Regions from separate parts of the Halomonas sp. HMF6819 genome, predicted to be linked through region 2. Evidence: predicted binding sites of a transcription regulator. Region 2 holds the regulator's gene; the other holds the start of a gene.
What was found. The regulator LexA, encoded in region 2, represses DNA repair genes until DNA is damaged. The targets are predictions, from matches to a motif close to TACTGTNTANNTANACAGTA.
Positions count from the first base shown of each region.

Region 1: a site for LexA is predicted at 772-791, ahead of recN (DNA repair protein RecN). Genes of this name have one in related genera too.

Region 1 is NZ_JBIQVY010000006.1:99,256-114,977, forward strand. Features, by position in the region: gene recN (DNA repair protein RecN) at 1-725, opposite strand, end outside; gene grpE (nucleotide exchange factor GrpE) at 936-1,580, shown strand; gene dnaK (molecular chaperone DnaK) at 1,712-3,646, shown strand; gene dnaJ (molecular chaperone DnaJ) at 3,771-4,919, shown strand; gene ACGLWX_RS15900 (DMT family transporter) at 5,042-5,941, shown strand; gene ACGLWX_RS15905 (ABC transporter ATP-binding protein) at 5,919-6,668, opposite strand; gene ACGLWX_RS15910 (FecCD family ABC transporter permease) at 6,676-7,746, opposite strand; gene ACGLWX_RS15915 (ABC transporter substrate-binding protein) at 7,736-8,809, opposite strand; gene ACGLWX_RS15920 (DUF2218 domain-containing protein) at 9,149-9,433, shown strand; gene dapB (4-hydroxy-tetrahydrodipicolinate reductase) at 9,513-10,325, shown strand; gene ACGLWX_RS15930 (hypothetical protein) at 10,453-10,620, opposite strand; gene carA (glutamine-hydrolyzing carbamoyl-phosphate synthase small subunit) at 10,649-11,794, shown strand; gene carB (carbamoyl-phosphate synthase large subunit) at 11,856-15,086, shown strand; gene greA (transcription elongation factor GreA) at 15,083-15,559, shown strand; gene ACGLWX_RS15950 (YhbY family RNA-binding protein) at 15,686-15,722, opposite strand, start outside.
Region 2 is NZ_JBIQVY010000005.1:29,864-45,585, forward strand. Features, by position in the region: gene ACGLWX_RS14370 (glycerophosphodiester phosphodiesterase family protein) at 1-853, shown strand, start outside; gene ggt (gamma-glutamyltransferase) at 868-2,658, opposite strand; gene ppsA (phosphoenolpyruvate synthase) at 2,808-5,186, opposite strand; gene ACGLWX_RS14385 (pyruvate, water dikinase regulatory protein) at 5,481-6,314, shown strand; gene ACGLWX_RS14390 (hypoxanthine-guanine phosphoribosyltransferase) at 6,335-6,913, opposite strand; gene nagZ (beta-N-acetylhexosaminidase) at 7,011-8,021, opposite strand; gene ACGLWX_RS14400 (L,D-transpeptidase family protein) at 8,095-8,613, opposite strand; gene ACGLWX_RS14405 (TetR/AcrR family transcriptional regulator) at 8,591-9,268, opposite strand; gene lexA (transcriptional repressor LexA) at 9,487-10,161, shown strand; gene purU (formyltetrahydrofolate deformylase) at 10,394-11,248, opposite strand; gene ACGLWX_RS14420 (ribonuclease J) at 11,508-13,091, shown strand; gene moaE (molybdopterin synthase catalytic subunit MoaE) at 13,116-13,616, opposite strand; gene moaC (cyclic pyranopterin monophosphate synthase MoaC) at 13,617-14,411, opposite strand; partial or broken gene mobB (molybdopterin-guanine dinucleotide biosynthesis protein B) at 14,472-14,993, opposite strand; gene ACGLWX_RS14440 (uracil-xanthine permease family protein) at 15,000-15,722, opposite strand, start outside.

The DNA.
Region 1 (15,722 bases), on a different contig from region 2:
GAAAGCGCGCCGGCGTCGTCGCTTTCGCAGCACTCCACGGCGAACTGGGTTTCGCGTAGGGTTTCCTCGGCGTGGGCAAGCGTGGACTGCTCCTCTTCGAGCACCTCGAGCTCGCCTTCGCCAAGCGCCAGTTGGTCGAGCTCCTCGACCTGATAGCGCAAGAGCTGGCGCCGTGCCTCGACTTCGCTACCTGCTTCGCTGCGCTTTTTAAGTCGTGCGCGGGCAGCGCGCCACTCCTTGAAGGTTTCGGCCAGCGCCTGGCGCTTGCCCTTGAGCCCGGCGTAGTCGTCCAGAAGCGCCAGGTGGGTCTCTTCGCGCATCAGCGCTTGGTGAGCATGCTGGCCGTGAACCTGAATCAGAAGCTCACCGAGTGCCTTGAGATCGGCGATGGTCGCCGGCTGGCCGTTGATCCACGCCTTCGAGCGGCCGCTGGCGGTCACCACGCGGCGAAGCAGGCACTCCTGAGAGGAGAGCTCACGCGCCTCGAGCCACTCGGCTGCGGCGGGCAGGCGGGCGATATCGAAGCTGGCCGAGAGGTCGGTGCGTTCACGGCCGTGGCGCACGCTTCCCGCCTCAGCGCGCTCGCCCAGGCAAAGCCCCAGGGCGCCGAGCAGGATGGATTTACCCGCCCCGGTCTCCCCGGTGATGGCGGTCATGCCGTCGGTCAAATCGAGTTCCAGACGGTCAACGATGGCGTAATCCTGAATGACGAGCTGCGTCAGCATAGGGCCTCCCAGGCAGGGCTCTATAGAAACTGGATGCTTATACAATTATTGATGTTTTATACAGTAGTCGATAACTCACTTCAATGCCCCTTGAGATGCCAAACAAGGCCCCCATATAGCGTGCATACGCATTAATAAACCCGTTTATCTCAAACCGTTCATCTCAACCAGCGGGCGCTCAAGCGCCGCGACCGCATTCAGGAGTACGGCATGGCGAAAGAACCGCAAACCCCGATCGATGACGAGCTGGCCCGCCAGGAGCAGGAAGCCGAGGTAACCGAGCAGGCGGACGAAGAGCGCCTGGTCGAGGGTGATCTCGAAGGCGTGCTGGACGACGAGTCGCCGCTAGGTACCGAGGCGTTCGATGAAGGCGTGAGCAACCCGGAAGCCGAAGTGCTGGCGGCCCGCGTCGAGGAGCTCGAACAGAGTCTTTCCGAGGCGAAGGATCAGTCGCTCAGAGCGTCTGCCGAGGCCCAGAACGTGCGCCGCCGCGCCGAAGCGGAAGCGGAAAAAGCGCGCAAGTTCGCCCTCGAAAAGTTCGTCAAGGAGCTGCTGCCGGTGGTGGATAGCCTGGAAAAAGCGCTCGAAAGCATGCAAGAGGATGCCTCTGATGCGCACCGTGAAGGCGTATCCATGACCCTCAAGATGCAGCTCGACGTGCTCAACAAGTTCGGCGTCGAGAGCGTCGAGCCCAACGGCGAGCCCTTCGACCCGCAGGTTCATGAAGCCCTGACCATGGTGCCCAACCCGGAACTCGAGCCCAACACGGTAATGGAAGTCGTGCAGAAGGGGTATCTGCTCAACGGCCGCTTGGTGCGCCCGGCGATGGTCGTGGTCAGCCAGAAAGCGGGCTAGTCGAGTTGGGGGATAATGCAAATTCCCCCCTTGAAAAGTTCATGGCGGCCCCCAGATAAAGGCCAACCCGCGGTAATCACCGCAGACCGATTGCAACAGTTTTTGTCACCACCGAATTCGAGGTTTTTGCTATGGGACGTATTATTGGTATTGACCTGGGCACCACCAACTCTTGCGTGGCGGTTCTCGACGGCGACAGCGCCAAGGTCATCGAAAACGCCGAGGGTGGCCGCACAACGCCCTCCATTATCGCCTACACCGATGATGGTGAAACGCTGGTCGGCCAGTCCGCCAAGCGTCAGGCGGTCACCAACCCGGAAAACACCCTGTACGCCATCAAGCGTCTGATCGGCCGTCGTTTCAAGGACGACGTCGTTCAAAAAGACATCAAGATGGTGCCGTACAAGATCGCCGAAGCCGATAACGGCGACGCGTGGGTCGAAGTCAAAGGCAAGAAAATGGCACCGCCGCAGGTCAGCGCGGAAGTGCTCAAGAAGATGAAGAAGACCGCCGAAGACTACCTCGGCGAAACGGTTACTGAAGCGGTTATTACCGTACCGGCTTACTTCAACGACAGCCAGCGCCAGGCAACCAAGGACGCCGGCCGCATCGCCGGTCTCGACGTCAAGCGCATCATCAACGAGCCGACCGCTGCCGCACTCGCCTACGGCATGGACAAGTCGCGCGGCGACAAGACCATCGCTGTGTATGACCTGGGTGGCGGTACCTTCGATATCTCTATCATCGAAGTGGCCGACGTCGACGGCGAAACCCAGTTCGAAGTACTCGCCACTAACGGCGATACCTTCCTGGGCGGCGAAGATTTCGATCTGTCGCTGATCAACTATCTGGTCTCGCAGTTCAAGTCTGACAGCGGCATCGACCTCTCCGGCGACAACCTGGCCATGCAGCGTCTGAAAGAAGCCGCCGAGAAGGCCAAGATCGAGCTCTCAAGCGCCCAGCAAACCGATGTGAATCTGCCCTACATCACCGCAGACAACACCGGTCCGAAGCACTTGAACGTGAAAGTGACGCGCGCCAAGCTCGAGTCGCTGGTCGAAGAGCTGGTTCAGCGCTCGCTCGAGCCGTGCAAGATGGCGCTGAAAGACGCCGGTCTTTCCGCATCTGAAATCGACGACGTCATCCTCGTCGGCGGTCAGACCCGTATGCCGCTGGTTCAGCAGAAAGCCGCTGACTTCTTCGGCAAGGAAGCGCGCAAGGACGTCAACCCCGACGAAGCCGTGGCCGTAGGTGCTGCGATTCAGGGCGGCGTACTGGGTGGCGACGTGAAAGACGTGCTGCTGCTCGACGTAACGCCGCTGACGCTGGGTATCGAAACCCTCGGTGGCGTCATGACCCCGCTGATCGAGAAAAACACCACCATCCCGACGAAGAAGACTCAGACCTTCTCCACCGCGGATGACAATCAGACGGCCGTGACCATCCACGCCGTGCAGGGTGAGCGTAAGCAGGTCTCGCAGAACAAGTCGCTCGGTCGTTTCGATCTTGCCGACATTCCGCCGGCACCGCGCGGTGTACCGCAGATCGAAGTTGCCTTTGATCTGGACGCCAACGGTATCCTGAACGTTTCTGCGAAAGACAAGGCGACGGGTAAAGAGCAGTCCATCGTCATCAAGGCCTCCAGCGGCCTGTCGGACGAAGAAGTTGAGCAAATGGTGCGCGACGCCGAGGCTCACGCCGACGAAGACAAGAAGTTCGAAGCACTCGTGCAGCTGCGTAATCAGGCCGACGGCATGATTCACGCCACGCGCAAGACGCTGGAAGAAGCCGGTGACAAGGCGACCGATGAAGAGAAGCAAAACATCGAAACCGCCATCAGCGACCTGGAAGTGGCGGTCAAGACCGATGACCAGGACGACATTCAGAAGAAACTGGATGCGCTGACCGAAGCCTCTGGCCAGCTCGCCCAGAAGATGTATGCCGAGCAGGCGGATGCGTCTCAGGCAGCGGAAGGTCAGGAAGGCGAACAGGCCCAATCCAAGCCGGAAGACGACGTCGTCGACGCTGAGTACGAAGAAGTCAACGACGAGCAGAAGAAGCAGTAAACGCTCTTTCTGTAAGGATCGCAGCAACGCGGGAGCCAGCTCCCGCGTTGCTGTTTCCAGGACCAAAACGATGATCACGGTTCGTACCGTCAAGAGCATACCCTAACCAGGAGGCGTAGGACCCATGTCCAAGCGCGATTACTACGAAGTCCTGGGTGTCGAAAAAGGGGCCGATCAGAAAGAGATCAAAAAGGCCTACCGCCGCCTGGCGCAAAAATTCCACCCTGACCGTAACCCGGATGACGAAACCGCCGCGGAGAAATTCCGCGACGTATCCGATGCCTACGAAGTACTCAGCGACGAGCAGAAGCGCGCCGCTTATGACCAGTTCGGCCATGCCGGTGTCGACGGTCAGGGCGGAGGCGGCTTTGGCGGCGGCGGTGCCGGCGCGGGGGATTTCAGCGATATCTTCGGCGACGTGTTTGGCGACATCTTCGGCGGTGGCGGCGGGCGTCGTCGCGGGCCCAATGCGCCAGCGCGCGGCTCGGATCTGCGCTACAACCTGGAGCTCGATCTGGAAAACGCGGTCGCCGGCACCACCGTCGACATTCGCGTGCCGCGTCATGTCACCTGTGATCGCTGCGACGGTGACGGCGCCGAGCCCGGCACCAGCAAGGACACCTGCCCGACCTGTCAGGGCATGGGCCAGGTACGCATGCAGCAGGGCTTTTTCGCCGTGCAGCAGACCTGCCCGACCTGTCACGGTACCGGCATGCAGATCAAGGTGCCGTGCCACAAGTGCAACGCGGAAGGCCGCGTGCGCGAAACCCGCACGCTCTCGGTCAAGATTCCGCCCGGCGTGGACACCGGCGACCGCATTCGCCTGAACGGTGAAGGCGAGTCTGGTGTGAACGGCGGCCCGGCCGGCGATCTTTACGTGCAGGTGGCGATCAAGTCGCACCCGATCTTCCAGCGCGACGGCAAGCACCTGCAGTGCGACGTGCCGATCAACTTCGTCGACGCCTCGCTCGGCGGCGAGCTGGAAGTACCGACGCTCGACGGCCGCGTGAAGCTCAAGATTCCGCCGGAAACCCAAACCGGCCGGCTGTTCCGCCTGCGCGGCAAGGGCGTGAAGCCGGTTCGCGGCGGCGCCCCGGGCGATCTGCTTTGCAAGGTGGTGATCGAGACCCCGGTGAACCTAAACGAAGAGCAAAAGGACCTGCTGCGCCAGCTCCAAAAGAGCTTCGACGACAGCAACAGTCACAGCCACTCGCCGAAGAAAACCGGTTTCTTCGACAGCGTGAAGAAGTTCTTTGAAGAGATGAAGCCTTAGGGGTTCAGCCAGGCCCTTTGCGATGGCGCAACGGTTCCGGTAGCGTCGCGAGGCGTTCACCGTTAGCGTACGAAGTCCCCGGTGCCCACCGGGGACTTTTTTTGTTTTCGAGGAAGTCGGTCATGACTGGATTACAGGATCGCCCGGGGCTGGGCATTTTCTTACGCGTGCTTTCGGGTGTGATGTTCACCGGCATGTTCGTGTGTATCAAGGCGGTGAGCGATACGGTGCCGGTGGGCCAGTCCATCTTCTTTCGCTCGCTGTTCGCGCTGATTCCGATCGTGATCTTTTTGGCGATTCGCCGGGAGTTTCCTCAGGGGCTTGCGACTCGGAGGCCGCTTGGGCATCTGCTGCGTTCGGGGCTCGGGGCGGCGGCGATGTTCTTTTCGTTCTCGGCGGTGGCGTTTTTGCCGGTGGCGGAGGCCACGCTGTTGGTTCAGCTATCGCCGATTTTCATGGCGGTGGGGGGTGTGCTGCTGCTGGGCGAGAAGTTTTCGCTCTACCGCATGGGGGCGATCGCGCTGGCGCTGGCGGGAATGGCGGTGCTGGTCGTGCCTCAGTTGGGCGCGGGTAGCGGCGACGGGCGGCTTTTGGGCTACGCACTCGGCACCGCCGGGGCGCTTTTGACGGCCGGCGCCTTGCTCACCATTCGCCATATATCGCGCACCGAAACCGCCGGCGCCATCGCGTTTTACTTCATCGTGGTGTCGTCGCTTGCTGGGCTTGCCACGTGGCCGTTGGGGTGGGCCGAGCTGACCGATACCGAATTCGCTCTGCTGGTGCTCTCGGGGCTATTCGGCGGGGCGGGGCATATCGCCATGACGCTGGCGTTTCGCTATGCCGAGGTGTCGAAGCTCGCCCCCTTCGAGTACGTGGCGCTGGTCTGGCCGATCGCCGCGGACTGGGTGCTGTTCGGCATTCCCATCTCCGGCGGCTTCCTCCTGGCGCTGCCGCTGATGCTGGCCGGCGTAGCGCTGGCCTCGCTCGAAGGCCGGCGCTTCAAACGGCCTCTTCGACGATGAGCTGGGGGCGGCCCTTCGAGCAGGGCTCGATGCGCGCCGCCACCCGGTAGACCTGGCGCAGAAGCGCGGGGGTAATCACTTCCTCGGTGGGGCCGCAGGCGATCAGACGGCCATAGTCCAGCACCATGGCGGCGTCGGTGAAGCGCAGCGCGTGGCCCAGGTCGTGAAGCGCGACCAGAATCAGCATACCGCGCTCGTCGGCCAGCCGTCGCAGCACGGTGAGCAGGTTGATCTGGCGGTTCAAGTCCAGCGCAGAGGTGGGCTCGTCGAGCATCAGAATTTCCGGCTCCTGCACCAGTGCTTGGGCGGCACTCACCAGCTGGCGCTGGCCGCCGCTCAAATCCCCGATATCGCGCCCGCCGAGCGAGGCGATGCCAAGCTCCGCAAGCGCCCGGTCCACCTGCTCGAGATCTTCTAGCTGTACCTTCAGGCTTCGCCCCTGCATGCGCGCCAGCAACACCGATTCATACACGCTCAGAACTGCCTTCGCGCCGGTGTCCTGGGGCATGTAGGCTACCGGGCGCTCGGCGGTCGTCTCGTCGATACTGACCGTGCCGTTGCCGTCCACCAGCCCCAGAATGCGGCGAAAAAGCGTCGATTTGCCCGCCGCGTTGGGGCCCAGCAGCGCGACGACCTGGCCGCCCTGAAAGCGGGGCGTGGTGATGTCTTCGACGATGGTGCGCCGCCCGTAGCGAGCAGATATGCCGTCAAGCTTGAGAGTTACCATGAGCGAATCACCATGACGCCTTCTTGTGATTGAGCACCAGAAACAGGAAAAACGGGATGCCGACCAGGGATGTAATGATGCCGATCGGTATGATCGTGCCGGGAATCACCAGTTTTGAGATTACCGAGCCCACCGAGAGGATCAGCGCGCCGCACAGCGCCGAGCCCGGCAGGAAAAAGCGCTGATCCTCGCCCACCAACATGCGCGCGATGTGAGGCCCGACCAGCCCGATAAAGCCGATGGTGCCGACGAACGCCACCGCCACCGCAGAAAGCAGTGACACCAGCACCAGCACTTCCAAACGCAGCGAGCGCGGCTTGACGCCCATGCTTTCGGCCTTGGCGTCGCCCAGGCGCATGGCGGTCAGCGCCCAGCCGTGGCGCGCCAGAAGCGGCAGGATGGCGGCCAGTATCCCAAGCGCAATCCAGAACTTGGGCCAGGTCGCCTTGGTCAGGCTGCCCATGGTCCAGAACACCACCGCGGCCACGGCTTCCTGGCTTGCAAAGAACTGAATCAGCGCCATGAGTGAGTTGAAGATGAATACCATGGCGATGCCCAGCAGCACGATAGTTTCCACGGTGACGCCGCGCTTGAGGCTCAGCGCGTGGATCAAAAACGCCGTGAACATCGCCATGACGAAGGCATTGATCGGCACCACGAACTCGATGGCGGCGGGCACGATGGCCACGCCAAAGGCCAGGCCTAGTGCGGCGCCGAAGCTCGCGCCGGCGGAAATGCCCAGGGTAAAGGGGCTTGCCAGCGGGTTGCTCAGAATGGTCTGCATCTGCGCACCGGCCACTGACAGGCTCGCGCCGACCACCAGCGCCATAAGCGCTACCGGCATGCGAATCTCCCAGAGAATCACCCGCGCCTGATCGCTGACGTTTGATGGTGTCAGCAGCGCGGCGATGACCTCCGTGAGACTATAGCGCGCCGGCCCGAGCGCCAGATCGACGCACAGGCTGAAAAACAGCGCGACCACCAGCGCTGCAAGAATCAGCTGGCGGCGCACGACCTGGCTTTTGTAGTGGCTGCGCCCTTGAGTCGTCGGCGAGGCCACGGCGCTGTCACTCATCATTCAGGGAAATCCAGTAGCCGGGTTCATAGTCGATCGGTAGAAAGCGCTCGTGGAGCTCTTCCATGGTTGCTTCCGGGTCAAGATCCTCGAACAGCGCCGGATGCAGCCACTTGGCCAGCTGTTGGATCGCGACGAAGTAGTAGGGGCTGTTGTAGAACTGGTGCCAGATGGCGTGCACGTTGCCATCGGCCACTGCCTGCACGCCGGTCATCGCGGTGCGCTCGGTCAGCGCTTCAAGCTTGTCGCGCGCCGCGTCCATGTCAGCACCAGGGCCCATACCGACCCAGGCGCCGCCGGGCACGTAGGCGTCCCAGTTGCCGCCGGTCACCACGACGTGTTCCGGGCTTGCGGCGATGATCTGCTCCGGGTTGAGCGTGCCGAAGCTGCCAGGGATGATGCCGTCGGCGATGTTGCTGCCGCCGGCGAGTTCGACGTACTCGCCGAAGTTACCGGGCCCAAAACTCATGCAGCACTCGTCGGAGTAACCGCCGGCGCGGTCGATGAACACGCTCGGCCGCGCCGGGTCGGCCTCATCGATGACGTCCGTTACTCGGGCGAGCTGCTCCTCGGCGAAGTCGATGAACGCTTCGGCGGCGTCGTCGTCGCCCATGATCTGACCGATCAGGCGCATCGAGGGGATGGTGTGGGCCACCGGATCTTCGCGAAAGTCGACGTAGACGATTGGGATGTCGAGCTCGGCGAGCTTGTCGTCGTAGCCGGCGTCTTCGGTGGCGGCCTTCGCCTCGAGATTCATGAAGATCACGTCCGGCGAGAGTGAGGCGGCCTGCTCGACGTCAAAGGTGCCGTCCTTGAAGCCGCCGAAGGTGGGGATGTCGGCCATCTCGGGAAAGCGCTCGGCGTAGCGGGCGTAGTTGTCCGGATCCGCTTGGGAGAAGTCCTCTCGCCAGCCCACTACGTGGGTGAACGGCGCCTCGGGCTCGAGCAGGCCAAGGAGGTAGATTTGACGCCCTTCGCCCAGAATGACGCGCTCGGCGGGGCCATCCAGGGTCACGTTGCGCCCGGCGATGTCCACGACGTCGATGGGGTCGGCCAGCGCCGGCATTGCCCCAAGCGCTGTGGCTAGCGTCAGCGACGTTAATAGGCCGGGCTTTAAAACCGTGGGCTTTGAAAAAGTGACGTTCATGGACGGTTTCCGCAGACAGAGTAAGGATGAAAGAGTGACCCAAACAGTCGTTCGACGTTCCGAATGACCCGGTAAACTGGGTATGATTCGCATTTACATGACGGCATTATCGAGAAATCCGCCGAGGCTGTACAGAGTCTGGCGCTAAACTGTTCTAAATGGCGCAACGATTCGTTGCACGGCCGTCGGCCGGCCCCGCGTGTATCGACGGCGGTGAAAGTAAGATAATGTGAATGTTTCTTGTTCAAGGAGAGCTACATGCCGATTTCCCGCGCCGAAATTGCCACCGAGTCCGGTGGACGCCTGATCAACCGCCTCTGCAAACACTGGTCGCACAAGCTCGAGGTCGAATACACCGAAAGCGATGCCAAAATCGTTTTTCCGGAGAAGGGCACCTGCCTGATGCACGCCGACGCCGACAAGCTCTCGGTGTCCATCGAGACCCTCGACGAGGTCTCGCTCGACCAGCTCGAAGGTGTAGTCGAGAACCACCTCGTGCGTATGGCGAAAGACGAGACGCTGGAAGTCGTCTGGGAGAACTGAGCCCGGCGTCGGGCGTTTTTGCTATACTCGCGCCATTTCACTCAACCCCGGGCCGCACGCGCGCCCTCAAGGAGATCACATGACGCGAGTCGCCATCGTAGGCGTGGCCGGGCGCATGGGCCGCACGCTGGTCAACGCCGTAAATGAAGATGCGGGCGCAACGCTTGCCGGCGGTATCCTCGAGCCGGGAAGCTCGCTGGTCGGCGCCGATATCGGCGAGCTGGCCGGTACCGGCAAGTGCGGCGTGGCCGCCGTCGACTCACTCGATGCGATCAAGGACGATTTCGACGTGCTGATCGACTTCACCGCCCCTCAAGTGACGCTTTCGAATCTTGCGTTCTGCGCCGAGCACGGCAAGGCGATCGTGATCGGCACCACCGGCATGAACGATGACGAGCTCAACGCGCTCGATGGCTATCGCGACCGCGTGGCGATGGTCTTCGCTCCCAACATGAGCGTGGGCGTGAACCTGACGCTGAAGCTTTTGGAAACCGCCGCCCGGGCGCTGGGTGACGAGGGCTACGACATCGAGGTGATCGAGGCGCACCACCGCCACAAGGTCGATGCGCCTTCCGGCACTGCCATCAGGATGGGCGAGGTAATCGCGAAAAGCCTCGACCGCACGCTCAAGGAACACGGCGTGTTCGAGCGCGTCGGCCAGTGCGGGCCGCGCACCGACACCGAGATCGGCTTTGCCACCGTGCGCGCCGGCGACATCGTTGGCGAGCACACGGTGATGTTCGCCACCGAAGGCGAGCGCATCGAGATCACCCACAAGGCCTCGAGCCGCATGACCTTCGCCAAGGGCGCGGTGCGCGCCGCGCGCTGGGTGGCGGGCCAACATGCCGGGCGCTTCGATATGCAGGACGTGCTGGGGCTGGCGGACGTTTGAGCCAACGCGGCGGCCAAAGGGGCTAGCCCGAGCGGCGAAAATGCTGTAACATTCCAAAAATTTTGGCCGGGCGATAGACATGTGAGTAGGAACTAAACGGCGAAGCGCTGCGCTTGTTGCACTGGCCTCACTCGAAAGCCGTTCGTATCACATGGCCCTGCCACGCAAGAACAACAAGCGGGATGAAACCGATTTTTAATTTATCGGCTTCGTCCCGCTTTTTTACGACCCGACGTTTGCCCGCAAACGCCGACACCGGATCGCCGAGCCTGCGCCCACAGGCTCCCACCAGCATGGGAGAACGAGCCTTGAATAACCCCGCATTGAGCAAACCCGCGATATTGGCCCTGGAAGATGGCAGCGTGTTCCACGGCATTGCCATCGGCGCTGACGGCGTCACGAGCGGGGAGGTGGTGTTCAATACGGCCATGACCGGCTACCAGGAAATTCTTACCGACCCCTCCTACACCCGCCAGATCGTCACGCTCACCTACCCGCATATCGGCAACACCGGTATCAACGCGGAAGACGTGGAGTCCGCCTCCATCGCCGCGGCGGGGCTGGTAATTCGCGATTTGCCCCTGATGGCAAGCAGCTTTCGCAGCCAGCAGAGCCTGTCCGAGTATCTTGAAAGCCAGAACGTGCTGGGAATCGCCGATATCGACACCCGCCGTCTGACGCGCATTCTGCGCGACAAGGGCGCGCAGAACGGTGCGATTCTGGCAGGGGTTGATGCCGAAGGCGACGACGCCGTCGAGCGAGCGCTGGCGGCCGCGAAGGCGTTTCCGGGGCTCAAGGGCATGGACCTGGCAAAGGAAGTCTCCTGCAAGGAGGCCTATGAGTGGAGCGAAGGCGAGTGGACCCTGGGCGCGGGCTACGCCGATACCACGACCGGTGAGCGCCCCTATCACGTGGTGGCGTTTGATTACGGAGTGAAGTTCAACATCCTGCGCATGCTGGCCGCCCGCGGCTGCCGCCTGACGGTGGTGCCGGCGCAGACGCCGGCCAGCGAGGTGCTGGCGATGAACCCGGACGGCGTGTTCCTGGCCAACGGCCCCGGCGACCCGGAGCCCTGCGACTACGCCATCAAGGCGATTCAGGACGTGCTCGAGACTGACACCCCGGTGTTCGGCATCTGCCTGGGCCACCAGCTGCTGGCGCTGGCAAGCGGTGCAAAAACGGTGAAGATGAGCCACGGCCACCACGGCGCCAACCACCCGGTACAGGATCTGGACACCGGCACGGTCATGATTACCAGCCAAAACCACGGCTTCGCCGCGGACGAAGCGACGCTGCCGGCGAACCTGCGCGCCACGCACCGCTCGCTGTTTGACGGCACGCTGCAGGGCATCGAGCGCACCGACCGCCCAGCGTTCAGCTTCCAGGGTCACCCGGAAGCGAGCCCCGGCCCGAAGGACGTCTCGCCGCTGTTCGATCGCTTCATCGACCTGATGCAGGCGCGCCGCTGATCCGTCCGGCGCTTTAACCGTTTATTTCGCTGCTCATCGCCACTTTTTTGCGGGAACCGTTATGCCCAAGCGTACCGATATCAACACCATTCTCATCATTGGCGCCGGCCCGATCGTCATCGGCCAGGCCTGCGAATTCGACTACTCCGGCGCCCAGGCGTGCAAGGCGCTGCGCGAGGAAGGCTTCCGGGTCGTGTTGGTGAACTCCAACCCGGCCACCATCATGACCGACCCGGCCATGGCGGACGCTACCTACATCGAGCCGATCACCTGGCAGGCGGTGGAGAAGATCATCGAGGCGGAGAAGCCCGACGCCATCCTGCCCACCATGGGCGGCCAGACCGCGCTCAACTGCGCTTTGGATCTTGAGAAGCACGGCGTGCTCGAAAAGCACGGTGTCGAGATGATCGGCGCCAACGCCGACGCCATCAATATGGCCGAAGACCGCGACCTGTTCGACCAGGCGATGAAGCGCATCGGCCTCGAGTGTCCGAAGGCAAAAGTCGCCCACACCATGGATGAAGCCTGGGAGATTCAGGCGGAGCTCGGCTTTCCGACCATCATTCGCCCCTCCTACACCATGGGCGGCTCCGGCGGCGGCGTGGCCTACAACAAGGAAGAGTTCGAGGAGATCTGTACCCGCGGCTTCGAGCTCTCCAACAACCACGAGCTTCTGATCGACGAGTCGCTTTTGGGTTGGAAGGAGTACGAGATGGAGGTCGTTCGGGACAAGAACGACAACTGCATCATCGTCTGCGCGATCGAAAACTTCGACCCCATGGGCGTGCACACCGGCGACTCGATCACCGTGGCCCCGGCCCAGACGCTGACGGATAAAGAGTACCAGATCATGCGCGACGCGAGCCTCGCGGTACTGCGCGAGATCGGCGTCGAAACCGGCGGCTCCAACGTCCAGTTCGGCATGGACCCACAAACCGGGCGCCTGGTGGTCATCGAGATGAATCCTCGGGTGTCGCGCTCCTCTGCGCTGGCCTCCAAGGCCACGGGCTTCCCGATCGCCAAGATTGCTGCCAAGCTTGCCGTCGGCTATACCCTGGACGAGCTGCAAAACGATATCACCGGCGGTGCGACCCCGGCTTCCTTCGAGCCGTCCATCGACTACGTCGTCACCAAGATTCCGCGCTTCACCTTCGAGAAATTCCCCCAGGCCAACGATCGCCTGACCACCCAGATGAAGTCGGTGGGCGAGGTGATGGCAATCGGCCGCACCTTCCAGGAGTCGCTGCAGAAGGCGCTGCGCGGCATGGAGACCGGTAACGACGGTCTCGACCCGATTTTCGAGCAGTTTTCCGATGAGGCGATGGCGCAGATCAAGGGCGAGCTGCAGGCCGCCGGCGCCGAGCGCATCTTCTTCGTGGCGGATGCCATGCGCGCCGGCATGAGCGTGGAAGAGGTCTTCGCGCTAACCAATATCGACCGCTGGTTCCTCGTCCAGCTCGAGGACCTGATCCTGACCGAGCAGGCGGTCGCCAAGCGCACCCTGACTGATTTCACCGCTCAGGAGCTCTACCGCCTCAAGCGCAAGGGCTTCGGCGATGCGCGGCTGGCCAAACTGCTCGGCGTTAGCGAGAAAGCGTTCCGCCAGACCCGCCAGAGCGCCGGCATTCGCCCGGTCTACAAGCGGGTCGACACCTGCGCCGCCGAATTTGCCTCCAGCACCGCCTACATGTACTCCACCTACGAAGAGGAGTGCGAAGCGGACGTTTCTGATCGCCAGAAAATCATGGTGCTCGGTGGCGGGCCGAACCGTATCGGCCAGGGCATCGAGTTCGACTACTGCTGCGTCCATGCCGCCTTTGCCATGCGCGATGATGGCTATGAGACCATCATGGTCAACTGCAACCCGGAAACCGTCTCTACCGACTATGACACCTCGGATCGCCTCTATTTCGAGCCGGTGACCCTCGAGGACGTGCTCGAGATCGCGGACAAGGAGAAGCCGGTCGGCGTGATCGTCCAGTTCGGCGGCCAGACCCCGCTGAAGCTCGCCCGCGAGCTCGAAGCCGCCGGCGTGCCGATCATCGGCACCACGCCGGACGCCATCGACCGCGCCGAGGACCGCGAGCGCTTCCAGCAGATGATCGACAAGCTGGGCCTGAAGCAGCCGCCCAACGCTACCGCGCGCAGCTTCGACGACGCCTTCGCAAAGGCCGAGACCATCGGCTACCCGCTGGTCGTGCGCCCAAGCTACGTGCTGGGTGGGCGCGCCATGGAGATCGTCTACGACGCCTCCGAGCTCGAAAACTACATGACCAACGCGGTGAAGGTCTCCAACGACTCGCCGGTGCTGCTGGATCACTTCTTGAGCGCGGCGGTCGAGGTCGATATCGACGCAGTCTCTGACGGCGATGTCGTGGTGATCGGCGGCATCATGCAGCACGTCGAGCAGGCCGGCGTTCACTCCGGCGACTCCGCCTGCGCGCTGCCGCCGTACTCGCTGCCGGCGGATGTGCAGGACGAGATGCGCGACCAGGTCAAGCGTATGGCGGTCGAGCTCGGCGTGAAGGGGCTGATGAACGTACAGCTCGCTTGGCAGGACGGCGAGATCTATGTCATCGAGGTCAACCCGCGCGCCTCGCGCACCGTGCCGTTCGTCTCCAAGTGCATCGGCACCTCGCTCGCCCAGGTGGCGGCGCGCTGCATGGCGGGCACCACGCTTGCCGAGCAGAGCTTCGAGCGCGAAATAGTGCCGCATTTTTATAGCGTGAAAGAGGCGGTGTTCCCGTTCAACAAGTTCCAGGGGGTCGATCCGATCCTCTCGCCGGAGATGAAGTCCACCGGCGAGGTGATGGGCTCCGGTGACACCTTCGCCGAGGCGTTCTTTAAGGCGCAGCTCGGCGCCGGCGAGGCCATTCCAGCGCTCGACGGTCCGCGCAAGGCGTTTTTGTCGGTGCGCGAGCCGGACAAGGCGGGGATTATCGAAGTCGGTCGTTCTCTGCTAACATTGGGCTTCACGCTATGTGCCACCCGCGGTACGGCAGCGGCTTTGGAAGCCGCCGGCCTCGAGGTGGAGCACGTCAACAAGGTATATGAAGGCCGCCCCCATATCGTCGATTCGCTCAAGAACGACGAGATCGCCTATATCGTGAATACCACCGAAGGTCGTCAAGCGATTAACGACTCTTCGATCATTCGCCGTACTGCTCTCGCGCGCAAGGTGCCCTATGCGACCACTTTGGCGGGCGCCAATGCCGTTTGCATGGCGCTGGAGTATGGCCGGGAGATTACGGTGCGGCGCCTTCAGGATCTGCATGCAGGAGCAAGTCAATGAACAAGGTCCCGATGACCGTCGCGGGCGAAAAAAGCCTTCGCGAAGAGCTCAATCATCTGAAGGGCGAGGCGCGCCCCACGGTGATTGCGGCCATCGCCGAGGCGCGTGAGCACGGCGATCTCAAGGAGAACGCCGAGTATCATGCCGCCCGCGAGCAGCAGGGCTTCATCGAAGGGCGCATTCAGGAGATCGAAAGCAAGCTCTCCGGCGCCCAAGTGATCGACGTGACCAAACTGCCCAAAACCGGCAAGGTGATCTTCGGGGTGACCGTGTCGCTTTTGAATCTCGATAGCGACGCCGAGGTAACCTACCGGATCGTCGGCGAGGACGAAGCCGACATTAAATCCGGACGCATCTCGGTCACCTCACCGATCGCCCGTGCGCTGATCGGCAAGGAAGAGGGCGACGTGGTGGTGGTGAAAACGCCAGGCGGCGACGTCGAGTATGAAATCGAAAGCGTCGAGCACATTTAGCTCGCCTTTGGGCCGGCGCCCGCGGCGCCGGCCCACGAAAAAGCCCGAAGAGCGTGACTCTTCGGGCTTTTTTGATGCCGCCCGGTTTGTCGGGGCGCCGCTTTACGGCGCGGCGCCAGACAGACGCTAGTGGCGGCCGTGGTGGTTTTCGAAGCGGCTTACG
Region 2 (15,722 bases):
GCTTGGCGACAACGTCAAGGTGATCGCCCACCGCGGAAGCTCCATGGTGGCGCCGGAGAATACGCTCTCCGCGGTGCGCCAGGCGCTGGAGGATCGCGCCGACTACGTGGAGCTCGACGTGCGCCTCACCGCCGACGACGCGGTGCTTGTGTACCACGACCGAAGCCTTACGCGCCTGACCGGCGACCCGAGAGACTTCGATGAGCTGACCCGCGAGGAGCTCTCCGGCTTCGATGTGGGCAGCTGGTTCGGCGACGCCTTCGCGGGCGAGACCATTGCCGGGCTCGACGAGACGCTGGAAACGGTGCGCGGGCGGGCGGGGCTGATGATCGATATGAAAGCCGCCCCGGAAAACCAGCAGCGCCTGGCCGAGGCGGTGCTGGCGGCGCTGGATCGGGAGTCGGATATTCGCTATCGCTGCTGGGCGAGCCAGCCAAGCGCGCTGAACGCCATGAGTGAATGCGGCTTTCCCAACGCGCTTTTGGAGATGCGCGTGGCGACCATGACCCCCGCGATTGCACGCTTCATCAAGGAGCAGGCGCCGTCACTCAGAGTGACGCTGCTGGCCCAGCTCATCCTGCCGGGCACCCTTGACCGGCGCCAGTTCGACGCCCTGGGGCTTCGACACAACCGCATCACCCACCAGGAGATCGAGCTCGCCGCGCGCTACGGCTACGAAATTCATGCCTGGACGGTGAACGACCGCGCTCGGATGTCGACGCTGATCGACCTGGGGGTCGATGCGATCATCACCGACTACCCGGAGCGGCTCAACGCGCTCAAAAAAGACCGCCAACGCTTGAGCGATGGCGGTCTGATGCTGGTGAAGCTGCGCAACTGGCTACGCGAGTAGCCAGCTGTAAAAGGCTATTCGCCCATCACGACGCCTTCACGACGGGGATCGGCGCCGCCGAAGAGCGTGCCGTCTTCCAGCCGGCGAATCGCCTGAAGGCCGCTGGTAAGCTCGCGCTCGCTAACGTTGTGCCCGCGCTCCATGAGCGAGCCGATGGTGGCCTCGGGAAAGCGCCCCTCTTCGAGCCAGACGTCGCCGCCGAGCGTCACCGCGTGGGGCAGGTTCAGCGCCTCCTGAGCGCTCAGACCCCAATCGCGCATGGCCAAAAGCGTACGCGCGGTGTAGGAGATGATCGCGGCGCCGCCGGGGGAGCCCAGGCTCGCCACGAAATCGCCGCTCTCCTGGTCGAACACCAGCGTCGGGCTCATGCTCGAGCGCGGGCGCTTGCCGGGCTCGACCCGGTTGGCCACCGGCTCACCGTCGACCTCGGGCGTGAACGAAAAATCGGTCAATTCGTTGTTGAGCATATAACCGCCGGCAAGCTCGGTGCCGCCGTCGGCCATGATGCGCGAGCCAAACGCCTGCTCGATGGTGGTGGTCATGGCCAGGGCGTTACCCTCTTCATCGACGATGCTGATGTGGCTAGTGCCGTACTCAGGCTGGGTCGGCTGGCTTGCGTAGCTCACCTCGAACTCGCCGGGGTTCCCGGGCTCGGCGTTCTCACCCATGCTCGACTCTTCGATCAACTGGCTGCGGCTTTCCAGATAGGCCGGCGCCAGCATCAACGTCCAGTCGCCGCCCGGCGCCTCGACGAAGTCCGGGTCGCCGATATAGCGATTACGGTCGGCAAAGGCGAGCCTGGACGCTTCGAGAAACTGGTGGAGCCAGCCGCTGCTGGCCGCCCCGTTGTCCAGCGGCGCTTCGACCATCGGCTGGCTTTCGAGCATGCCGAGAATCTGCATCACCGTTAAATGCCCCGAGGACGGCGGCGGGAAGCCGCACACACGCCACTGCTGCCAGGGCGTACAGATCGCCTCCCGGTTGACGCTTTCGTAGCCGCTTAGATCCTCGAGCGTGATCGCGCCGGGGCGCTCTGGGTGGTTTTGCACGCGCGTTACCAGATCCTCGGCGACCTCGCCTTCGTAAAACGCGCGGCTGCCTTCATCGGCAATACGGCGCAGCACTGCGGCGAGCGCCGGGTTGGTCAGCGTCTCGCCGACCGCGAGCGCCTCGCCCGCCTCGTCATAGTAAAAGCGCGCCGCCAGCGGATCATCGCGCAGCGCCGGGTCATCGGCCAGGCTCGTGTGCAGGCGCTGGCTGACTTCGAAGCCCTCTTCGGCCAGTGTGATCGCCGGCACGAACAGCGAGGCCCAGTCGAGCTGGCCATGAGCGGCGTGGGCGGTTTCCAGCATCCGCAGAGTGCCGGGTACGCCCACCGAGCGTCCGCTTGCCACCGCGTCCATGAAGGCCATCGGCTCGCCCTCTTCCATGAAGAGGTTTTCATCCACCGCCTGGGGTGCGGTTTCGCGGCCGTCGAAGGCGCTAACGTTTTCGCCGTCGTAATACATCAAAAAGGCGCCGCCGCCGATGCCGCTGGACTGCGGCTCGACCAGGGTTAGCACCATCTGCACCGCGATGGCGGCATCCAGGGCGTTACCGCCGGCCTTGAGGATTTGGTAGCCCGCGTCGGTCGCCAGCGGGTTGGCGGCGGCCACGGCAAATTTCTCATTTGCCCAGCCGGGCTTTTCTTCATAGCCCGACCCTACCTCTGGCGTCACCGATGGCGTTTCGTAGGTGAAGCCAAAGCTGTAAAGCGGTACCAGCAGCAGGCCGGTCAGGGGCAGCGTTGCCCGTAGTAACTGCATGATCACTCCTTTGACGTCTCAACGCGTAAACGCCGGCACATCTGAACGGAAAAAACGGGGTTCGACACTCACTCAACAAGATAGCCTATAAAACGCATCCGCCCGGCACAACGGCCGGGCGGATCGAGGCTCTAAAAAAACGTATTGATTTAGGCGATGGTTTCACCGGCCAGCATGAACCAGGTTTCCAGCACCGCGTCCGGGTTGAGCGAAACCGAGTCGATGCCCTGCTCCATCAGCCACTTGGCAAGCTCCGGGTGATCCGAGGGCCCCTGGCCGCAGATGCCGACGTACTTGCCTTTCGCCTTGCACGCCTGGATCGCCATGGAGAGCAGCTTTTTGACTGCCTCGTTACGCTCGTCGAACAGGTGCGCGACGATACCGGAGTCGCGATCGAGCCCCAGGGTGAGCTGGGTCAAATCGTTAGAGCCGATCGAGAAGCCGTCGAAGTACTCCAGAAACTCGTCAGCCAGCAGCGCGTTGGCGGGCAGCTCGCACATCATGATCACTTTCAGGCCGTCCGCGCCGGCGCTGCGCTCGAGGCCGTTAGCAGCGAGCAGATCGACGACCTGTTTCGCCTCGCCGGGTGTGCGCACGAAGGGCACCATGATTTCGACGTTGGAAAACCCCATTTCGTCGCGCACCCGCTTGAGCGCTTTGCACTCGAGCTCGAAGCAGGGCCGAAACGACTCGGACACGTAGCGCGAGGCGCCGCGGAAGCCAAGCATCGGGTTCTCTTCGCCAGGCTCATAGAGCTTTCCGCCGATCAGGTTCTCGTACTCGTTGGACTTGAAGTCCGACAGGCGCACGATCACGCGCTGCGGGTAGAACGCCGCCGCCAGCGTCGAAATGCCTTCAACGAGCTTATCGACGTAGAAGCTGACCGGGTCATCGTAGCCGGCGGTGCGCGCATCGATCACCTGTTTGAGATCCGGCGTCTGACGGTCGTACTCCAAGAGTGCCTTGGGGTGAACACCGATCATGCGATTGATGATGAACTCGAGACGCGCAAGGCCCACACCGGCGCTCGGTAGCCCGGCAAAGCCAAAAGCGCGGTCCGGGTTACCGACGTTCATCATGATCTTGAACGGAATTTCCGGCATGGCGTCGACGCTCGACACCTTGCACTCGTAATCCAGCAGCCCTTCGTAGACGTTGCCGGTATCGCCTTCAGAGCACGATACCGTGACATCCACGCCCTCGCGCAGCGCCGTCGTGGCATCGCCACAGCCGACGACCGCTGGAATGCCGAGCTCGCGGGCGATGATCGCCGCGTGGCAGGTGCGCCCGCCGCGATTGGTGACGATCGCCGAGGCGCGCTTCATGATCGGCTCCCAGTCCGGGTCGGTCATATCGGTCACCAGGATGTCGCCGTCCTGGATCTTGTCCATTTCGTCCGGCGTCATCACGATCTTGACCGTACCGCTGCCGATCCGCTGGCCGATAGCGCGCCCAGTAATCAACTTGCGGCCTTTCTCCTTGAGGTGGAAGCGCTCGAGCTTGCCGCCTTCCTGCTGGGAAACCACGGTTTCCGGACGCGCCTGCACGATGTAGAGCTTGCCGTCGTCGCCGTCCAGCGCCCACTCGATATCCATCGGCCGCTGGTAGTGCTTCTCGATGATCATCGCCTGGCGGGCAAGATCCATGACCTGCTCGTCGTTGATACAAAAGCGCCCGCGATCGGCAAGCGGCACGTCGACGGTGGCCACGGACTTGCCGGCGCTGGCGCTTTCGCCGTACACCATCTTGATCAGCTTGGAGCCGAGCGTGCGACGCAGTACCGCCGGGCGGCCGGCCGCGAGCGTCGGCTTGTGAACGTAGAATTCGTCCGGGTTGACCGCGCCCTGCACCACGGTTTCACCCAGCCCCCAAGAGGCGGTGACGAACACCGCGTCGCGGTAGCCAGACTCGGTATCGAGGGTGAACATGACGCCGGAGGCGCCGGTTTCCGAGCGCACCATTTTCTGCACGCCGGCGGAAAGCGCGACGTTTTCGTGGGCGTAGCCGCGGTGTACGCGGTAGGAGATCGCGCGGTCGTTGAATAATGAGGCGAACACTTCGTGCACGGCGCGTTTGACGTTCTCAAACCCTTCGATGTTGAGGAAGGTCTCCTGCTGGCCAGCGAAAGAGGCGTCCGGCAGGTCTTCCGCGGTGGCAGAGCTTCGCACCGCGGCCTTGAGATTCGGGTGACGCTCCTGAAGTGCCGAGTAGGCATCGCGCAGCGCGGCCTCGAAGCTCGGCGGCAACGGTGTATCGATGATCCACTGGCGGATGGTGCTACCCGCCTCGGCAAGCGCCTTGACGTCGTCGACGTCCAGACGCGCCAGCAGCGCGTTGATACGGTCGTTCAAGCCTTCATGGGCGAGAAATTCGCGATAGGCGTGAGCGGTGGTGGCAAAGCCGCCGGGGACGGTGACACCGGCTTCCGCCAGGTTGGAGATCATCTCGCCGAGCGAGGCGTTCTTGCCGCCTACGCGCTCGACGTCGTTCATGCCCAACTGCTCGAACCACACAATGTACTCTTGCACGCAACACCCCTTTTTTCGTCAACGGCTAACGTCCACCGCGCCTTGAACCAGGTGACGGGGCAACCCCGCCATGTCGGTCACTGTCATCGAGCGTGTCACCCTATCACTCGCCCCTCGTATTCGCCATTAGTCTAAGTAACAAGTCACTGAAGGTTTTTTACAACATACCGGCGTTAAAGGGCTTTTCTGTAGTCGAGCGCCTGCGAGCGGCCTTTGGCTTCGCGTTTGCGACACGTTGTGCTGGCGCGGTGAAGCGGTAAGAATAGCGTTTAACTTCATAGGCAGGGGAACGACATGAAACGCACGGCGTTTTTCATTTCCGACGGGACGGGCATCACCGCCGAGAGTCTGGGGCGAAGCCTTCTGGCGCAGTTCAGCGGCGTCGAAATCACGATGCTGACCAAGCCCTATATCGATACGATCGAGAAGGCCCAGGCGCTGGCGGACATCATCGATGCCACCGCCAACCGCGACGGCCAGCGCCCGATCATCATCGACACCATCGTCGACCAGGACATTCGCGATGTGATCCGCCGCGCCGAAGGCTTCAAGGTCGATGTCTTTTCGACCTTTCTCGAGCCGCTGGAACAGGAGCTTGCGACCCACTCCTCCTACAGCGTGGGCCGCACCCACGCCATCGGCAGCGACGACGTCTACATGGATCGCATCCATTCGGTGCACTTTGCCCTCGATAACGACGACGGCGCGCGCACCCACCAGTATGATCAGGCGGACGTCATTCTTGTGGGCGTGTCGCGCTGCGGCAAGACCCCCACGTCGCTCTATTTGGCGCTGCAGTTCGGCATCCGTGCGGCTAACTACCCGCTGACCGAAGACGACCTGGACGAGGACGGAAGCCTCAAGCTACCCAAGGTACTCGCCGCGCACCGCCACAAGCTGTTCGGGCTGACCATCGACCCGCGACGGCTCTCGGCGATTCGTAACGAGCGCCGCCCCAACAGCCGCTATAGCTCGATCGATCAGTGTGTGCAGGAAGTCGAACAGGCGGCCTCGCTCTACCGGGCGATGAGCATTCCGTTCATCGACACCACGCGCTTCTCGATCGAGGAGATCTCGACGCGCATGATCGCCGAAACGGGGCTGGCGCGGCGCTTCTCACCGCGTTAAACAGCGCGATCGAAAACGCCCTACAGCCCCTTGGGCGCAAAGATTCCCGGGGCATTGCGCCAGTAGCCCTTGTAGTCCATGCCGAAGCCGAACACGTAGCGATCCGCCACTTCGAGGCCGCAGTAGTCGGCCTTGAGGCCGGGCGCGGCCTTGCGGTCGTGCTGCTTGTCGACCAGCACCGCGGTCGTGACGCTGGCCGCCTGGGCCTCTTCGCAATACTTCAAAATCGCGGCGAGCGTGGCGCCTTCATCGAGAATGTCGTCGATGATCACCACGTGGCGCCCGGCCATGGGCACCTCCGGCGAGACGCGCCAGAAAAGCTCGCCGCCGCGCAGCTCGTTGCGATAGCGCGTGGCGTGCAGGTAATCCACTTCCAGCGGAAAGCCCAGGCGCGTCAGCAGATGCCCGGTGGTGATCAGTCCGCCGTTCATCACGCAGTAAAACACCGGCAGCTTGTCGCCCAGATCCGCAGTGATGGCCTCTGCCATGCGGTCCAGCGCTTCTTCGACCTGCGCCTGGGTGATCAGGCAGTCGGCGTTATCCATCAGTTCGCGCATCGAATCCAGCGATTCGAGGGCTTCTTTATCGAGTTTGGCCATCGTGGGGCTCCGGCGGTTGGTATCAAAAAAACGAAGCGCGATCAGCCATCCGCGCTTCAAGAGTTAAATGGAAAAGTTGAATCTGGAGCGAAGTGCGTTAATCGACGAGCTCGCCAAGCCTTGCATTGGTGCGGCGCCAGCGCTTGAGCGCAGAGAGCGCCTGAAGATCCGGTCTTGCACGCGCGTAGCGCAGCTTACCAATGCGCTTGTTTTCGAGCGCCTGGCAGTGGCCCACCACCTTGAGCGCAGCGTCGCGATCATTACATACGAGCAGCATGTCGCAGCCCGCCGCCAGCGCCGCCTGGGCGCGATCAACGGGGCCGCCCGCTACGTGGGCCCCGGCCATGGTGAGATCATCAGAAAAAATTGCGCCCTTGAAACCGAGCGATTCTCTGAGCATCCCAAGCCAGGCGGGAGAGAACCCGGCCGGGCGCGAATCGAACGCCGAATAGACCACGTGGGCAGGCATGACGCCATCAAGTTGGGACGCCAGACGGATAAACGGCACCAGATCGCGGGCCTTGAGGTCGGCAAGCGGGCGGGCATCTTCGGCAAGCGTCAGGTGGGTGTCGGCTTCGATACCGCCGTGGCCTGGAAAGTGCTTGCCGATGGCAGCCATACCCGCCTCGTGTAGCCCCTGGATGAAGCGGGCGCCAAGCGCGGCGACGTGTTCGGGATCAGTGCTGAAGCTGCGATCGCCGATCACGCTCGACACTCCGCTTTCGACATCGAGCACCGGCGCGAAGCTCACGTCGAGCCCGCAGGCCGCCATCTCCATGCCCAACAGCCAGCCGGTGTCGCTTGCCAGCTGCCCACCCTGCTCCGGGTCTTCGGCGTAAAGCTCGCCGATGCGCGCCATGGCGGGCAAGCGCGTCACGCCGGTTTTGATGCGCTGGACGCGCCCGCCCTCCTGGTCGATACCCAGCAGCAGGTCGGGTCGAATGCGGCGGATGTCTTGGCACAACGCGCGGACCTGCTCGGCGCTTTCGACGTTGCGTGCAAACAGGATCACCCCGCCAACGGCGGTATCGGCCAGAAGCGCTTTTTCGGCGCGCGTGATAAAGGGCCCTTCGAGGTCGAGCATGACCGGGCCAAGCGGTTGCGTCATCGGCATCTATCCAGCAAAACGGGCGGTCATTCTAGTCGATCGCCGCGCTCAAACAAAACTGGCGGCTCGCGTCTCAGCTATGGAGCCAAACCGGTGTACCCGGCACGGCAACGTCAAACACCCAAAGCAGGTCCCGATTTCTCAGGCGAACGCAGCCGTGGGACGCCGCAACGCCCATTGGCTCATCCGGCGGCGTGCCGTGGAGGTAGATATAGCGGCGCTGAGAGTCGACTGATCCGCCACGGTTGACTCCGCGCTCGAGCCCACAGAGCCAAAGAATACGCGTCAAAATCCAGTCGCGCTCCGGGTGTTGTTCGCCCAAAGCGGGCGTGAAGACTTCACCGGTAAAGCGGCGCCCGCGAAACACCGCGTTCTCGGCAAGCCCCGCTCCAATCGAGGCGCGCACGTAGTGCCAGCCGCTTGGCGTTTGGCCGCTGCCCTCGTTTTGCCCCACGCCGTTTTCGCCAGTCGACACCGCGCACTCGTGCACCACGCACGTGCCCTGCCAGGCGCGAAGGCACTGCTCGGTGAGGTCGATTTCAAGCCATGGCGCCTCTGCGGGCGGCAGCTCAGCCAGAATGGGCGTGATCATGATGGGCCTCCTCGAGCGCCGGGGGCAACGGCGCGTTCATGGCGGAAACGACCACCGGGCGCAGCCGGCGCACCAGATCGCGCACCGACACCTGCTCGTTGTACTCCTTGGCGGCGATGTCGCGCAGCGCATCGAGCCCGGAGAGCGTAAAGATCACCGTGCCGAGCATGAAGTGCAGCCGCCAAAAGCGCTCAGCATCGGGCAAACCTGGCGTTGCGCGGCGAACGAGCTCGACAAAGCGAGTGAAAACGTCGCCGTACTGCTCCTGGATATAGCGGCGAAGATGGCCCTGGGCCTGGCTGTAAGCGAGCCCCAACAAGCGCATGAACACTTTCAAGCTATTACGCTCGGCCGGCACGGTCAACACCGTTGTAGCCATGGTTTCGAGCAGCACTTCGAGGGGAATCTCGTCATCGCCGTAGCGGGCGTGTAGCTCGTCCAGCGCTTCGTGAAAGCGTTGGCTGAAGGGGTCGAGATAGCGCGCGAATACCGCTTGGATCAGCGCTTTTTTCGAGCCGAAGTGGTAGTTCACCGCGGCGAGGTTCACCCGCGCTTTGCTGGTGATATTACGTAGAGAGGTTTCCGCAAAGCCGCGCTCAGCGAACAGCACCTCCGCCGTATCCAGAATACGCGTGACGGTATCAGACTGCGCCATGGCGCCCTCCAGAAAAACGAGTGTTTAAAACATCGCGAAATAGTAGGCCATTAAAACCCCGGGCTCAATCGCCCAAACCCCTGATATGCCCTCTTTTAAAGGCGAACGGCTTTATAATCCGTGGCTTGAGTCATATACTGGACAGAGGAACATACTGTATACTTAAACACATATATTTTAGTCATTTTTCATAGTTACCTTTTACCCCGGAGTCAGCCATGCCTCGTCCTCTTACCGTACGTCAGCAGCACGTATTCGATTTTATCGTGAAGACCATGAACGAGTACGGCTACCCACCCACCCGCGCTGAAATCGCCAAGGCGCTGGGTTTTCGCTCGCCCAACGCCGCCGAAGAGCACCTGCGCGCGCTGGAGCGCAAGGGCGCCATCCGCATCATTCGCCACACCTCGCGCGGCATCCGCCTGCCCAATCAGGAAGGCGTCGAGGCGCCGGAATCCACCGCTGATGCCAGCGAAAGCATCGAATCCTCGACCATGGGCCTTCCGATCATCGGTGAAGTCGCCGCGGGCAGCCCGATTCTGGCCGCCGAGCATATCGACCGCTACTGCCCGCTGCCGGCGGAGTACTTCACGCCCAAGGCGGATTACCTGCTGCGGGTTCGCGGGCTATCGATGAAGGATATCGGCATTCTCGAAGGCGATCTGCTAGCGGTACACCGCACCGAGCGGGTGCGCGACGGCCAGATCGTCGTAGCGCGTTTGGAAGACGAAGTCACCGTCAAGCGCTTTCGCCGCGACGGCCACCAGGTCACGCTGCACGCCGAGAACAGCGATTTCGCGCCGATCGAAATCGACCTTCGCACTCAGCAGCTCGATATCGAAGGCGTCGGCGTCGGCGTGATTCGTGGCGGCAGCGGCCAGGCGCTGGGTTAAGCTGAATTATACGGCGAGAGACTGCCCTCTCTAACGTGCCGGGCAGCCCGGAGCGAGGGTCTTACGCCAAGGATGGCGTAAGTAGCGTACAGGGAAGTATTCACAGCGCCCTCGCGCAGGGCTGCCCGGCACAGCACCGTGTTAGCCGTCGCTACGCAGCCAGAATCCTCCGTCTAAAACGCGTATTAAAAAGGGGCACTTTGCGTACCCCTTCGTCGTTTCTTTTTCGGTATCAGTTGAAGACGACCGTCTTGTTGCCATCGATCAGCACGCGATCTTCCAGGTGCCACCTGAGCCCGCGGGCAAGTACGGACTTCTCCACGTCGCGACCAAAGCGCACCAGATCCGTCGGCGTGTGGCAGTGACTCACGCGATGGATATCCTGCTCGATGATCGGGCCGGCGTCGAGCTCTTCGGTCACGTAGTGGCAGGTCGCGCCGATCAGCTTCACGCCGCGCTCGAACGCCTGATGGTAAGGCTTGGCACCCGCGAACGACGGTAGAAAGCTGTGGTGGATGTTGATGATCTGCCCAGCGTAGTGGCTACATAGCGCCGGCGGCAGAATCTGCATGTAGCGCGCCAGTACGATGCAGTCCGCTTCCAGCGTCTCGACCTGGCGCTGCACCGCATCGAACGCCGGCTGCTTGTCGCTGGGGTCGACCGCAATGTGATGGTAATCGATGCCGTACCACTCGCTCAGCGCGCGCATGTCCGGATGGTTGGAGATGATTCCCACGATGTCGCAGTCGAGCTCGCCGGCCTGCCAGCGGTAAAGCAGATCGACCAGGCAGTGAGACTCTTTCGATACCATGATCACCACCCGGCGTCGCTTTTGGGTATCGACCAGTGCCCACTGCATCGAAAACGCGTTGGCGATGGGCGCAAACGCCTGTTCGAGCTCAACCGCGCTCATACCGATGGAATCGGCGAGAATTTCGTAGCGCATGAAAAACCGGCCCGTTTGCAGATCCGAGTGCTGGCTCGCCTCGGTGATGGAGCCGCCGTGCTGAGCGATGAAGCTCGATACGCGCGCCACGATGCCCACCTGATCGGGGCAGGAAACTACTAAACGGTAATAATGCGACATGAATACACTCTTGATACGCGTTTTGAAGACGCGACCCGACGGGGTCGTCAAGGGCCGTTTAGGCCTTGGGGGCGTTAGTGTAGCGCAAGCGACGATCGGGAACACTGTCAGGATTGTTAGCCGCCCCCGCCTTACCGTATAGTTAAAGTCTTACTTTTCAGGCTGTTCAAAATCAATGGATCCATCTCGCGTTCAACTTCGACCCCGCCGCCGCCCGCCCCTGCGCATCTTGCCGCTTGGCGGCTGCGGTGAAATAGGAATGAACCTGACGCTTTATGGTTTCGATGGTCACTGGATCGCCATTGATTGCGGCATGATGATTCGCCAAGACCTTCCCAGCGCCCCGCTGCAGGTACCCAGCACCGCTACGTTGGCCGAACTCGAGATTACCCCTAAAGCGCTCTATATCACGCACGGCCACGAGGATCATATCGGTGCGGTCGCCTGGCTTTGGCCCAAATGGCAGTGCCCAATCTACGCCACCCCCCTGGCCGCCGGATTACTGCGCCACAAGTTTGCCGAACACAATCTTTCCAGCGCCACGATTCGCGTGATCGAGCCCAACGATGCCCTAGAAGAAGGCCCGTTCACGCTACGCTATCTGCTGATGACCCACTCGATTCCCGAGAGCTGCGCGATCATGATGCTCGCCGGCGGCTACCGGGTATTGCACACCGGCGACTGGAAGCTCGACCCGACGCCGCTGATCGGCCCGAGCGTCAACCCGGCGCACTTTCAGGCGCTGGCGCCGCTGGATCTGGTGGTGGGTGATTCGACCAACGCGCCGCTTCCGGGAAGTGCCGGCAGCGAAGGCGCGGTGGCCAACGCGCTGACGCAAACGCTCAAGGCGTGCCGCGGGCGTGTGGTGGTCTCCTGCTTTGCCAGCAACCTGGCCAGGGTGTGGGCGATCGGCCAGGCGGCGGCCCAAAGCGGGCGCCGGGTGAGCCTGATGGGACGTTCGATGGAGCGCATGGTGGGCGTGGCCCGCGGCCTTGGCTATCTCGACGACTTCCCGCCGCTGGTGCCGCCTCAGGATCTGGGCTATCTGCCGCCGTACGAAGTCGTGGTGATCGCCACCGGTAGCCAGGGCGAGCCGCGCGCCGCGCTGCAGCGCCTGGCCCAGGGGCGCCACCCGTTCATGGACCTGGAAGCCGGAGATAACGTGATTTTCTCCGCCAAGGCGATTCCCGGCAACGAGCGCCCGATCGCGGCGCTCAAAAAGCGCTTCACCCAGCTCGGCGTGAAGCTTTTCGACGAGAACAACCACCCGGAGCTTCACGCCACCGGCCACCCCGCCCAGGAGGAGCTCAAAACGCTTTATCGTTGGGTCCGGCCCGCCGCACTCTTGCCAGTTCACGGCGAAACGGTGCACCAGCAGGCGCACCAGGCGCTGGCGGAAGAGCTCGGTATCAAGGCGCCGCTGGCACCGGTCAACGGCGATATGCTGTGCCTGGACAACGAAGGGTTACGCGTCGAGGCGCGCCATCCGCAGCTGCCCCAGGTGGTGGATCAAAACAGCGTCACGCCCCACCCAGGCCTTGCAGATGGCCACTCGAGCGGCGCGCGGCGCGGCACGCTGTTTCTGGCGCTGCCGGTGTGCGCCACCGACACCGGCTGGCAGCGCATCGGCCGTTTGATGCTCGACGCCAGCGGCGCCAGCCCCATCGACGAAGAGAGCTTTAGCGACTGGCTCGACGAGCGGCTCGACGAGATCGAAGTCGACACCCTCTCCGAGCTCAGAGAGGCGCTGACGCCGGGGCTGGTTCACTGGCTGGGCAACCACTGCCAGCACCTGCCGGAGGTGCACCTTCAGATCATGGCGACCGAGCCGCCCGGCGCCTGAGCCGGGTAGCCCATCTTCCACCTTCTACCAGCGCGCGGCGTCGTCAACGTCGCTTGTGCGCTCCTTCACCCAGTAATCGCCCTGGCGCGAATGCTCCTTTTTCCAGAAAGGCGCGCGCGTCTTGAGAATATCCATAATGAAGTCGCAGGCGCTGAAGGCGTCGCGCCGATGGGCACTTGCGACCACCACCCGTACGATCGGATCCCCCGGGCGCAGGTGCCCGACCCGGTGCACGATTACCAAGCCCTGGAGCGCCCAGCGCGAAGCGGCCTCCACCGCGATATCGGTAAGCGCTTGTTCGGTCATGCCCGGATAGTGCTCAAGGGTCAGCCCCGTGACGTCCGGCGTTTCGTTGAAGTCGCGCACGAGCCCGGTGAAGCTCACCAGCGCCCCCACATCCTGTCGATGTTCGATGAGCGCCTCGTAACCCTCATCGAGGGCGAAGGCCTCGTGCTGTACACTAATATGAACAGGCGGTGACTCTGGGCTTGGCGCTAGCGCTTGATCCCGTGATGGCGTCTGCATTCAGCCTCCGGTGACCGGCGGGAAAAAGGCGATCTCATCCTTATCGGTGATCGGCGCGCTATCGTTGGCCATCACCTGATTGACAGCGCAGAGCGTGCGCTTGTCCGCCAGTGCGGAAAAGCGCGCATCGCGAGCCTTCAGGTACGCCTTGAGCCCGGCCACGTCGCGGCTATCAAGCTCGGCCAGCGAAAGTGACAAATCGCTCTCGCCGACCTGCTCGCGCAGCTCGGCCAGAAACTTGACCCGCACGCAGGGCGATACGGCGCAGCGCTCGCCTACGCTCACCTCGCCCGGGTTGCCCTCGCCGGTGACGATCGGCCCCTGCTGGCGCCGGTAGTCGCCGCGCACCCCACCCTGCTTGCTCTCGAGCTGGATTGCCTCGATGCGCATCTCCTTGTCGACCGCTTTGCACATGTCGTAAAGCGTCAGACACGCCACCGACACGGCGGTCAGCGCCTCCATTTCGACACCGGTGCGCCCGCTGAGCCGGCAAAGCGCCTCGACGTTGACCGCGCCGTTTTCGAAATCGAGCGAAAAGTCGACGCTCACCTTGCTAAGCGAAAGCGAGTGACACAGCGGAATCAGCTCAGCGGTGCGCTTGGCCGCCTGAATACCGGCGATGCGCGCCGTGGCCAGCACATCTCCCTTGGGAAGCTCGCCGTCGCTCAAGAGCTTGAGCGTAGCCGGCGCCATGACAATGCGCCCCGACGCCACCGCTTGCCGGCGGGACTCCTCTTTATCGGCGATATCCACCATATTGGCTTCGCCTTGGGCGTTCAGATGCGTCAGCTGCATGTCGTTACCCTTGGTCATTGCGGTGCCCTCGTCACGGTGCGCGCGGGTCCATTCGATCACCCAGCGCGCGATCTCGTCGATATTATCAAGGTTTAGCCGCGGGATAGAAGCGTCAAGGCCCTCACCGGCCTCGCCCTTGAGCGCCACTGCAGCCACATGATCGCTTTGCAGAATCGATGTCTCTCCAATGCCATCGCGGTAGAGCACGAGCTTTGAAAGCGGCCAGGCCTTGAAGCCTTCGACGATCACCAAATCGGGGGCGTGCGCGGCCATCAGTGACAGTAGGTGCGCAAGATCCGGCCCTTCTGGCGCCTGCGCCGGCGTCTCCTGCATCAGCGCGTAGCGCTGGTTTGATGCCACCAGCATCGGCGCGGCGCCGGCTTCGCGAAGCCGGTAGCTATCCTTGCCGGGCTTGTCGATATCGAAGGCGTGATGGGCGTGCTTGATCACGCCCACGCTCAAACCGGCCTGTTTGAGCCGCGGCAAGAGCTCGGTCAGAAGCGTCGTCTTGCCCGTTCCGCTCCAGGCCGCCACGCCCAACACCGGAAACGGCGCATCGTTGGGTTGCAAGAGCCTCTCCATGCCCGCCTAGGCGAGCTCTTTTTCCGGGGGAAGAATGGCGTTGAGCACGATGCCGACCAGCGCGGCCAGGCTAACGCCCTGAAGGGTGAACTGCCCGCCACCAAACTGCATACCGCCGATGCCGAAGACCAGGATCAACGACACAACGACCAGATTGCGCGGCTCGGTCAGCGACTGCCCGGCGCGCACCAGGGTGTTCATGCCCACCACCGCGATCGAGCCGAACAGCAGCGTCATGATACCGCCCATGACCGGGCCGGGAATGGTCAGCAACAGCGCGCCGAGCTTGCTGATGAAAGCCAGCACAATCGCCAACACCGCGGCGACGATCATGTAGATCGGGTTGAACGCGCGGGTGAGCGTCACGGCGCCGGTGACTTCCGAGTAGGTCGTGTTGGGCGGGCCACCAAACAGCGCTGCTACCATGGTGGCCAGGCCGTCACCCAATAGCGTGCGGTGCAGGCCGGGCTTTTCCAGATAGTTTTGCCGCGTGACCGAGCCGATCGCCACCATGTCGCCGATATGCTCGACCGCCGGGGCGATCGCGACAGGAATCATGAACAGAATCGCTGCCCAGTGAAAGCTCGGCGCGGTGAAGGCCGGCACCGACAGCCAGGCCGCCTCGAGGATGGGCGTGAAATCGACCACACCCATGATCAGCGCCAGCGTATAGCCGGTGACGACCCCGCCCATGATCGGCACCAGGCGCAAAAGCCCGCGGCCGAACAC